One region of the Lactiplantibacillus sp. DA1 genome, then DNA from elsewhere that is predicted to be linked to it. Evidence: predicted binding sites of a transcription regulator. Region 1 holds the regulator's gene; each other region holds the start of a gene.
What was found. The regulator CtsR, encoded in region 1, represses protease genes until heat stress. The targets are predictions, from matches to a motif close to TTGGTCAAAAAAGGTCAAANA.
Positions count from the first base shown of each region.

Region 2: the regulator CtsR is predicted to act here: its motif matches at 2,201-2,221, upstream of RXV91_RS07980 (Bax inhibitor-1/YccA family protein).
Region 3: the regulator CtsR is predicted to act here: its motif matches at 2,102-2,122, upstream of clpP (ATP-dependent Clp endopeptidase proteolytic subunit ClpP).

Region 1 is NZ_JAWHTQ010000001.1:162,882-166,162, reverse strand. It holds tRNA gene RXV91_RS00820 (tRNA-Leu) at 174-255, shown strand; tRNA gene RXV91_RS00815 (tRNA-Thr) at 259-331, shown strand; tRNA gene RXV91_RS00810 (tRNA-Gly) at 355-426, shown strand; tRNA gene RXV91_RS00805 (tRNA-Leu) at 435-520, shown strand; tRNA gene RXV91_RS00800 (tRNA-Arg) at 531-604, shown strand; tRNA gene RXV91_RS00795 (tRNA-Pro) at 612-685, shown strand; tRNA gene RXV91_RS00790 (tRNA-Pro) at 736-809, shown strand; gene RXV91_RS00785 (CtsR family transcriptional regulator) at 1,318-1,785, shown strand; gene RXV91_RS00780 (ATP-dependent Clp protease ATP-binding subunit) at 1,804-3,281, shown strand, end outside.
Region 2 is NZ_JAWHTQ010000004.1:187,595-190,875, reverse strand. It holds gene polA (DNA polymerase I) at 1-1,033, opposite strand, end outside; gene RXV91_RS07980 (Bax inhibitor-1/YccA family protein) at 1,297-2,013, opposite strand; gene RXV91_RS07975 (helix-turn-helix transcriptional regulator) at 2,570-3,281, opposite strand, start outside.
Region 3 is NZ_JAWHTQ010000001.1:374,691-377,971, reverse strand. It holds gene RXV91_RS01805 (peptide ABC transporter substrate-binding protein) at 1-96, shown strand, start outside; gene RXV91_RS01800 (2-hydroxyacid dehydrogenase family protein) at 309-1,283, opposite strand; gene clpP (ATP-dependent Clp endopeptidase proteolytic subunit ClpP) at 1,443-2,033, opposite strand; tRNA gene RXV91_RS01790 (tRNA-Arg) at 2,776-2,847, opposite strand; gene rpoN (RNA polymerase factor sigma-54) at 2,930-3,281, shown strand, end outside.

The DNA of each region.
Region 1 (3,281 bases):
ATAATATTTCTTGTCGGAAAAATATAACTTGTTTATCCAATAAAAAGTATATTTATCCATTTATGTTAAAAAAGTTGTTGACAAGTATTCAACATGATGATAAAGTTAAATAGTTGTCAAGGCGTACCAGTAAGAACTGTTTAGACCGGCAACAAGGCATGATTTAATATCATGCGGGTGTGGCGGAACTGGCAGACGCGCTAGATTTAGGTTCTAGTGTCTTACGACGTGGGGGTTCGAGTCCCTTCACCCGCACATGCCGACTTAGCTCAGTTGGCAGAGCATCTCACTAGTAATGAGGAGGTCGGAGGTTCGAATCCTCTAGTCGGCATTTACAATTTAATAATTTATTATGCGGAAGTAGTTCAGTGGTAGAACATCACCTTGCCATGGTGGGGGTCGCGGGTTCGAATCCCGTCTTCCGCTTTTAATTTGCCGGGGTGGCGGAATTGGCAGACGCACAGGACTTAAAATCCTGCGGTTAGTGATAACCGTACCGGTTCGATCCCGGTCCTCGGCATTTTAAATAAGCACCCATAGCGCAATTGGATAGAGTGTCTGACTACGAATCAGAAGGTTGTAGGTTCGACTCCTACTGGGTGCATTAGTATCGGGAAATAGCTCAGCTTGGTAGAGCACCTGGTTTGGGACCAGGGGGTCGCAGGTTCGAATCCTGTTTTCCCGATCGTTTAACACAGTCTTAGTTACGTACTAAGGCTTTTTATTTAATATTCTCGGGAAGTAGCTCAGCTTGGTAGAGCACTACGTTCGGGACGTAGGGGTCGCAGGTTCAAATCCTGTTTTCCCGATTACGGTTAAACCAACTAAACCAGTCAATTGACTGGCTTTTTTTATGGCCTTTTTTACCCCTGATCGTGTCTAAGCGCATTACTAGCCGCGTCCCGTTAGCAGCAATGCCTTACAAGCGGCGGTTAGTGCAGGCACCAAGCTAGAAATTAACTAGCACTTGTCTAGTGGGCCTAAGCAGTCGACTTTTGAGCTTAATGAGTGCAAATACCGGACAAATTAGTTGTTGGCGATCAGTGGTGCGTCACTATTAAGATAGCACACATGATAAGTGGCGTAACTTGACATATTTTAAATAGGTAGTTCAATGAATACGAGGATCTCATAAATTTAATCATTAGTGCGTGCTAAATGGTCCAATCAATTGAAAGCAAACGGTCAGCGTGCTATGCTGTAACAACCGTTAAGGACATACTGGTCCGCGGTTAGGGTGAAATTCTTTGCTTTTTTTTATTATCCTCGTATAATAATAGTCAATATTAGTCAAAGATAATGAAAAGGGTGAAGCACATGCAAAGTCAAAATATCTCGGATATTATTGAAAAGTATTTAAAAAGTATTTTGGCGGACTCGGAGCATGTTGAAATTCGACGGTCAGAAATTGCCGACCTTTTCAACGTGGTACCCTCACAGATTAATTATGTGATTAAAACCCGTTTTACGATCCAAAATGGTTACTTAGTAGAAAGTAAACGTGGCGGTGGTGGTTATATTCGCATTGAAAAGGTTAATTTGGTCGATGATGCTGATGTGTTAGATGCCCTCATTCAAGTGATTGGCGATTCTATCACACAACGAGATGCCTACGCAGTCGTTCAGAGCTTATATGAGGATGATGTCTTAAACCGTAGGGAAGCACAGTTGATTTTAGTGGCCATCGATCACGAGACGTTAGGATTAACTGATCGGGACTTAGAAAATAGTTTGCGGGCTCGGATAATTATCGGAATCCTGAACCACTTGCGTTACGAAAGCTAAAGAAAGCGAGGAATCGCAATGGATAACTTATTTACACCTAGTGCTAAGAGTGTGTTAGTACTGGCACAGGAACAGGCCAAATATTTTAAGCATCAGGCAGTTGGTACGGAGCATTTGTTACTAGCCTTGGCGATTGAGAAAAATGGGATTGCGAATAAGGTGTTGCAACAATATGCCGTTAGTGAAGATGACATTCGTGAAGAAATTGAACGGTTCACTGGCTATGGGACGTTAAGTAATGTTGGCAAGGAAACCTACTTGCCATATTCACCAAAGGCCAAAGAGATTTTGTCCGTTGCCGGTGATGAAGCAAAACGGCTCGGTGCTAACAAGATTGGAACTGAGCATTTATTGTTAGCGATGCTTTCTGATGAAAGTATCCTTTCCTCGCGGATCTTGATGAACTTGAATTTAGATCTTGGTCAGACGCGTAAGGTAGTCCTTCGTAAGCTAGGTGTCAGTGACGCCATGAGCAAGCGCAATACGGCCAATCGCGGTGGTAAAAAGGCTGAAGGAACCCCAACGCTGGATTCATTAGCACGGGATTTAACCCAACTAGCTAGTGAACAAGAGATGGACCCAGTGGTTGGTCGTTCTAAGGAAGTTAAACGGGTGATTCAGATTCTGTCTCGGCGGACAAAGAATAATCCGGTATTAATCGGTGAACCTGGAGTCGGTAAAACGGCGATTGCGGAAGGCCTTGCCCAAAAGATTATTGCGGGTGATGTCCCAACTGATATGGCCGATAAGCGGTTGATGATGCTCGATATGGGGTCGCTAGTGGCTGGTACTAAGTATCGGGGTGAATTTGAAGACCGTTTAAAGAAAGTAATTGACGAAATTTACAACGATGGTCACGTTATTTTATTCATCGATGAATTGCATACCTTGATTGGTGCCGGTGGTGCTGAGGGGGCAATTGATGCTTCTAACATTTTGAAGCCCGCACTTGCACGGGGCGAACTTCAGACGATTGGTGCCACGACTTTAAATGAATATCAAAAGTACATTGAATCTGATGCAGCTTTGGAACGTCGTTTTGCAACCGTGATGGTCAATGAACCAACTGAGGATGAAGCCGTTGAAATTTTAAACGGATTACGGCCACGCTATGAAGAACATCACCGGGTTACGATTACGGATGAAGCTGTTGAACAGGCAGTTAAATTATCTAGTCGTTACATCAGTGACCGGTTCTTACCTGATAAAGCGATTGATTTGATGGATGAAGCAGCGGCTAAGGTCCGAATTGATCAGATGGATCAGCCGACGAAGTTATCTAAGAATCAAGATAAGCTAGCTCAGCTACGTGAAGATAAAGAGACTGCGATCGAAGCACAGGACTTTGAACAAGCTGCTGATATTCGTAAGCGAGAAATGCAACTTAAACAGCGTCTTGATCGTATTGAAGCGGATCAGGAAGCACAAGTCACTGAAGGGACAACGCCACATTATGATTTACAAGTGACTGGTGAAGATATTGCCCAAGTGGTTGC
Region 2 (3,281 bases), on a different contig from region 1:
CATCCGCCCCAATCGCAAAGCCGGCCAAAGCTGACGTATGATAATTCGGTGTTGGCATCTCCAAATAAAAGTCCACGTGGTCGGTAAATTGTTGCAATTCCGTCAGGTTAGCTTTCGTCAAGACGGTATAATCAATGGGCGTTGCTGGTTCGTCCGACTGTAGGTGTAATTTCTTCAAAAATGATTGAAAGTCCATCTTCTGATAAAACGCGGCCAGCTGGTCAAGATCCGGGCCATCATAGGATAAATCAGCCAATTGAACATCAATCGGCGCATCCCGCTTGATTGTGGCTAACACCTTAGCTTGCGCCGCTTGTTCGCGATCCTCAATCAGATGTTCCTTCATCTTGCTCTGCTTCATGGCATCGATGTTTTCATAAATGCCTTCCATCGTACCATACTGTTTGAGTAATTTAAGGGCGGTCTTCTCACCAACCTTAGTAACACCCGGATAGTTATCCGAGGTATCACCAGTCAACCCCTTCATGTCAATGATTTGTGCCGGTGTAATGCCCAGCTTTTCTTCAACATGGGCCGGCGTATAGCGTTCCACTTCAGAAACACCTTTAACGGTCACGGCCACCGTGGTATGCTCGGTCGTCAACTGGGTCAAATCCCGATCACCAGTGACCACGGTCGTCGTGTAACCGGCTTGATCCGCTTGACCAGCCAGTGTACCGATAATGTCATCGGCTTCGTAATCTTTTAATTCATAATGTTTGATACCGTACGCATCCAAAAGTTGCTTGATGTACGGAATTTGTTCAGAAAACTCACTGGGGGTCTTGGCCCGGCCGCCCTTGTAATTGTCGTACATAGTCGTTCGAAACGTCGTCTTGCCTGCATCAAAAGCCACTAACATATCCGTTGGTTCGACTGCTTTGATCATGTGGTCAAGCATTGTGTTGAAGCCATAAATGGCGTTGGTATGCAGGCCGTCTGGATTTACGAACCGTTCCAATTGGTTATGCAACGCAAAGAACGCTCGAAATGCCACACTGTTACCATCAATCAATAATAATTTTTTTGCCATTAGTTTGCTCCCCATCTCTTAATTTAAATCATCACTTTTATGAAAAACTCGTTATTCAAATCAATAACATCTTTAAGCTGACTGATTGATATTGAACAGCCGCCAGCGTAAGCCGAATGATAAGTTATTTACTCTTATAATTGTACCAAACAATTAACCAAAACGGGAGTTCGGCCCACCGAAAACCCGTGAAATAACTCATTTTTGGTAAATTAAAAGGATTATGACACCTTGGTCATAATCCTTAATAATTATCTTAATGATTAGTCGCGGCTTGAACCACCGAAGATTTGGACGAAGTAGAGGAACAAGTTAACGAAGTCCAAGTATAACTGTAAGGCTCCGGTAACGGCCAAACCAGTCGATGAAACCCGGTCACCATATTGTAAATACATGTCCCGCATCCGGTTAGCATCCCACATGGATAAGCCGGCAAAGATCAGTACACCAATAAATGAAAAAATATAACTAATCATGGCACTTTGTAAGAACAAGTTAACCAATGAAGCGACGATCAACCCAATCAGAGCCGCAAATAGATGCGTGCCTAACCGCGAAATATCACGCTTGGTTGTCGTCCCAATCACTGCCATCGTCGCAAAGACAGCGCCAGCCGCAACAAAGGCCCCAGTAATCACCGCACCCGTATACAAGGACAATGTAATCGACATTTCAACGCCAAAAATAACTGCAAAGAGCATCAGTAAGGTGAAACTCATCGCTGGGTTACGCGTCGCATTGACTTGAATGCCACCAATCATTACAAACATGCTAACAATGAAAATCATCAAGAAGATGAATGGGTGTTGAGCAAAAGCAGTATTAATTTGTGTTTGGAACGTGTTCATCGCTAAGTAAACGGTAAAGGCCGATACTAGCACAGCGATTGTCATAAACCCATACATTTTAGTTAAGAAACTACGGAGCCCAACTTGTGTATTGATGGTCCGTGGTTGTGGATCATTTTGAAAATTGTTCATAAAATCCCTCTTTCACCTAAAAATTGACTACTCGTTACTTTTTCCGAGTTAAGATTAAAATTGAGTTAGTGAATTGTTACTAACGCAGGGTGCGCCAGTAACAACGCCACACTAGTTTGTCAATCATTTGCCTATGACTAGCCATCTCAATCAGTCACCTCAACTTTCTTAACCTAAGTCTATCAAATTAGTCAAAGAAGGTAAAATAGTTTGTGCCTGTGAATTTAATAAGAATTTCTTATGTTTAATCGAATCCTATTCAATCATTGTCTTTAATGGATTACCAGTACATTAGGATTTTCTTGATTGTGGACAACTATAAACATTCATAATAGAACATCAATCTGTGGGACTTTTTGTGGGATATCTATGGGAGCTTTGCGGGAAATTTTTTAAGGCGCGGGCGGCGTCATACATAGCTTTCTAACTATAAAGTCCCACACTAGCAAACATTTATTCGCTGGTGTAGAGCTCAACATTATTTAATGTATAAAGCATTGATTAGTTTTAACACGTTGAAAATTACAATAAAAAGTTAGCCCTAGCCATTGACTTGTTAATTATTTTCTGAATCAAAAGCACCCTGCAAATATCGTTGTCGCAACGCAGCGACCTTGACCTCAACAACCTGATTATGATTGATCCGTGCAAAAGCTTCGGTTTCACTTATTAACTGCCTAATCAACGTATCTGAATGTTTTTGCTTAACAGCATTCTCAGCGGCTAAATATTTCAATCGCGGTAAATAATACGTGACATGTTCATCCGAACAAAGCGTTATCCCATCATCAATCAAATGATCACTAGTGATAAAGTCTTCACTGATCGCATAATATTCAGCCGTATAAAAAATCAAAGTTAATAGTCGCAAATAATCATTAGCATATCCTAGTGAGTCAGCATGCTCAACATAGTATCGTACTTTCTCAAAATAAAACTGGGCTTTTTCATGCTCGGCTAGGCGACCATACATGACCCCCAGACCGACATAAGCTAGTGGTGTAAAAATTGTTTGATGATCATCGTCCAAATCATCAATAATTTGCGAGAAGGAAAAACAAATATCATTGGCCGTCCCATTAATTAACGAACTCAGCATGCCACATAAGTAGTAATATTGCATCCGTAAAGGTGCCGCATCAATTTGTTCAGCTGACAGACCTACCAATGATTGCAAAACTGATTGATAGTCTTCCATCATCAATCGCCGTTCAATCTCATCGAGTTGTTGTCGAATTTGCGTTATTGAATTAGTCTGATTTTCACTT
Region 3 (3,281 bases), 210 kb from region 1:
GTATACTCTTATTTACAAAATCCAAAGGTAAAGGGTATTATTCATAATACTGCTGGGACACAGTGGAATTATAAGTATGCTTATATTGCCAAATAATTAACTGATTGAGGAGCGTTCATGGTAACTGGTCATTTGGCTGTTACCTTAGTAGGAGCGCCAGGTCCATACGCTGCCTTGGTCAAAACAAAGTAGTGGTCCATTCCGATTTGTCGAAGTGTCTTGACGAATCGAAGTGGACCGCTTATTTATTTCGATGAATGATTCTGCAGTGCCTAAGTTTGTCATGCAAGACAGCTGCACTGATTGGTCTATGCTGGTGTTACATCGTTGACCACGTACTTGATTGGCCGATGTTGGGCCATCGCAATCACATTCTCCGCGACAATGGTGGCCATACCATCGCGAGCTTCGACCGTTGCGTTGCCAAGATGAGGTGTTAAAATGACGTTGTTCATCGTGGTCAAACCAGGTGTGACTTGCGGTTCATGTTCGTAGACGTCGAGTGCAGCGCCAGCAATTTGATGTTGTTGCAGGGCCGTCACAAGTGCTTGCTCGTCGACAATTGGCCCCCGCGCGGCGTTGATGAGGAGCGCCGTTGACTTCATTTTGCTAAAAGCAGTGTTACCGATTAGATGCGTTGTTTGTGTGGTAAGTGGCAGATGTAAAGTAACGATGTCGGCACGTTGCAAAAGTTCATCCTGGGAGACAAAGGTTGCGCCAAGTTGCGTTTCACGGCTAATCGGTAGGCGGTGGTGTTGGCTATATAAGATGGGCATGTCAAAGGCGTGCAGTCGTTTGGCAACGGCTTGACCAATTTGGCCAAGGCCTAAGATGCCGAGTGTCTTGCCTTGTAAATTGTGGCCGAGAAAGAACAGTGGTGCCCAACCGTTAAAGCCGCTAGTTCGCATTAAGTGATCGCCTTCCACGATACGATGCGCTAAGCTGATAATCAAACCGACTGTTGATTCAGCGGTTGCGACCGCCGAAACGTTCGGCGTGTTCGTGACTGAAATCTGGCGCTTAGCCGCTGCCATGATGTCGATGTTATTAGTGCCAGCACCAAAATTAGCAATCAGTTTAAGGTGTGGGGCGTGGTCTAAGACATCTTGATTTACTTGAGTTGAAAGTGGGGTAATCAAATAGTCGGCATCAGCGACTCGGCGGATGAGTTCCGCGTGACTGATCAGGTTATCGCCGGTATAAGTATCGATGACTAACTGACTTTGTAAAAGTAACGTATTGGCTTGGGCTGGAAGCTGACCAGCGATAAAGACTTTTGTCATTATAGAGACTCCTTTTTACTTTTAAGTTCAAGGACAAGTAATATTGTCCGGGTAGTAATCCCTGCTTATGTGCAGTATGGGCCATTGCAAAACGAATGACAAGAAAACGAACAAAAAAAACTGGACCAACGTCAAGTCAGCCCAGTCAAAGATATTAACTTATTTTAATTTGTTGTTTTCCATAATATCATCGATCAAACCGTAGTCTTTAGCTTCTTGTGCGCTTAAGTAGTTATCACGTTCAGTATCATGGTTCAACTTTTCAACGGATTGTCCCGAGTTGTCAGCTAAAATCTGGTTGATCTTTTTACGAGTCTTCAAGATTTCTTCCGCAACAATTTCAATTTCCGTTTGTTGACCTTGAGCGCCACCAGATGGTTGGTGAATCAAGATTTCAGAGTTAGGTAAAGCAAATCGCTTGCCCTTAGTACCAGATGAAGCTAAGACGCTGGCCATGGAAGCAGCCATCCCCATAACGATGGTTTGAACATCAGATTTGATGAAGTTCATCGTATCGTAGATTGCTAAGCCGGCGGTAACGACACCACCCGGTGAGTTGATATAGAGATAGATGTCCTTACCTGAATCTTGAGCATCTAAGAAGAGTAGTTGGGCAATAATGGCGTTTGCCATGTTATCTTCAATGGGACCGGATAACATAATGATACGGTCCTTTAATAGTCGTGAATAGATGTCATAAGCACGTTCGCCACGTGATGACTGTTCAATAACTGTAGGAACTGGATACATGATTTGTTAGCCTCCTAAGGTTGCATTATTTGATTAGCTGATTGCTAATATAAATGTAGTTTACCGCTAAGGTCAGTGAAGGTCAAAAGAAAAACCTCAAAAACAGAATTCCGTTTATGCAGTTAACGTGGTATACTTAGGTTTCTATCATAATACGGCTTGAGATTGGGTGAACCCAATCTCTTTTTTTTCAGCGATTTTAGGCAGTAGGCCTTGGATTAAGTATTGCGTCTATCTTGGCTTGAAAATGATGCTTTCTTATAATAATGATTCAAGATTAAGCAGTGATCGACTTACATATTCAGTACTAATATGGTGATTTAAAAGTAGTTGGCCCGCATAATTCCGTTATTACGCTAGTAGGCTAATCAAATTACTTTGACCTTGTTGCTGGACTCAAGCTGCTCGCAATGAATTAATTAGTATCAGATGTATGAATGAAATTTGCCATGGTTAAAAAAAATATAATATAATTATAGTAATTATTATTTGAATAGCGTAAGTTTAGCTGTTATTAAATCTACTAAACGACTACACTGGTATATGATTTACTTGAACTGATTACTTTTTGATTATTTTTACTTGGATGAGCGGGTATAGGTACTATTACTGACCCAGAAAGGATATTGCTTGTTGTTTGGTTTAAATTAAGTTACCATATGAAGATGTGACTGGTATAGTCCAGTAGTTGTCACTTAAATAAGTGCAAAAAAAAAACTGAGAATCACTTCTCAGCTACTGATGCGCCCGGAGGGAATCGAACCCCCATCTCAAGAACCGGAATCTTACGTGCTATCCATTACACCACGGGCGCCTAAACAACATATTATATTTTAGCGAATAATGGATAAAAACACAAGGGTTTTACATAAAAATTTATTCAGGGAGGTATTTTTATGGCACTGGGACCAGGATTTCGCCAGCAACAGCGGCAATCACAGAAATTAGCAATGACCCAGCGACTACAACAATCCATTCAGATGTTGCAGTTTAATGTGGAAGAACTACGAGATTTTCTGACGCAAAAAGCATTAGAAAACCCATTGATCGATGTGGATACAAATTGGAATAATAATCATGCAAGCTTGAACGCAGTCAAAAATGTAACCACTAAGGCGGATTTCATTGAGCGGGTGTCGACTTCGAATCAGCACTCGTTATTCGAATATTTATTGGATCAGATTCATTTGACGTTACGTGATACCCATTTGCGGCAAATTGTCCTGTACTTAATTGAGTATGTTGATG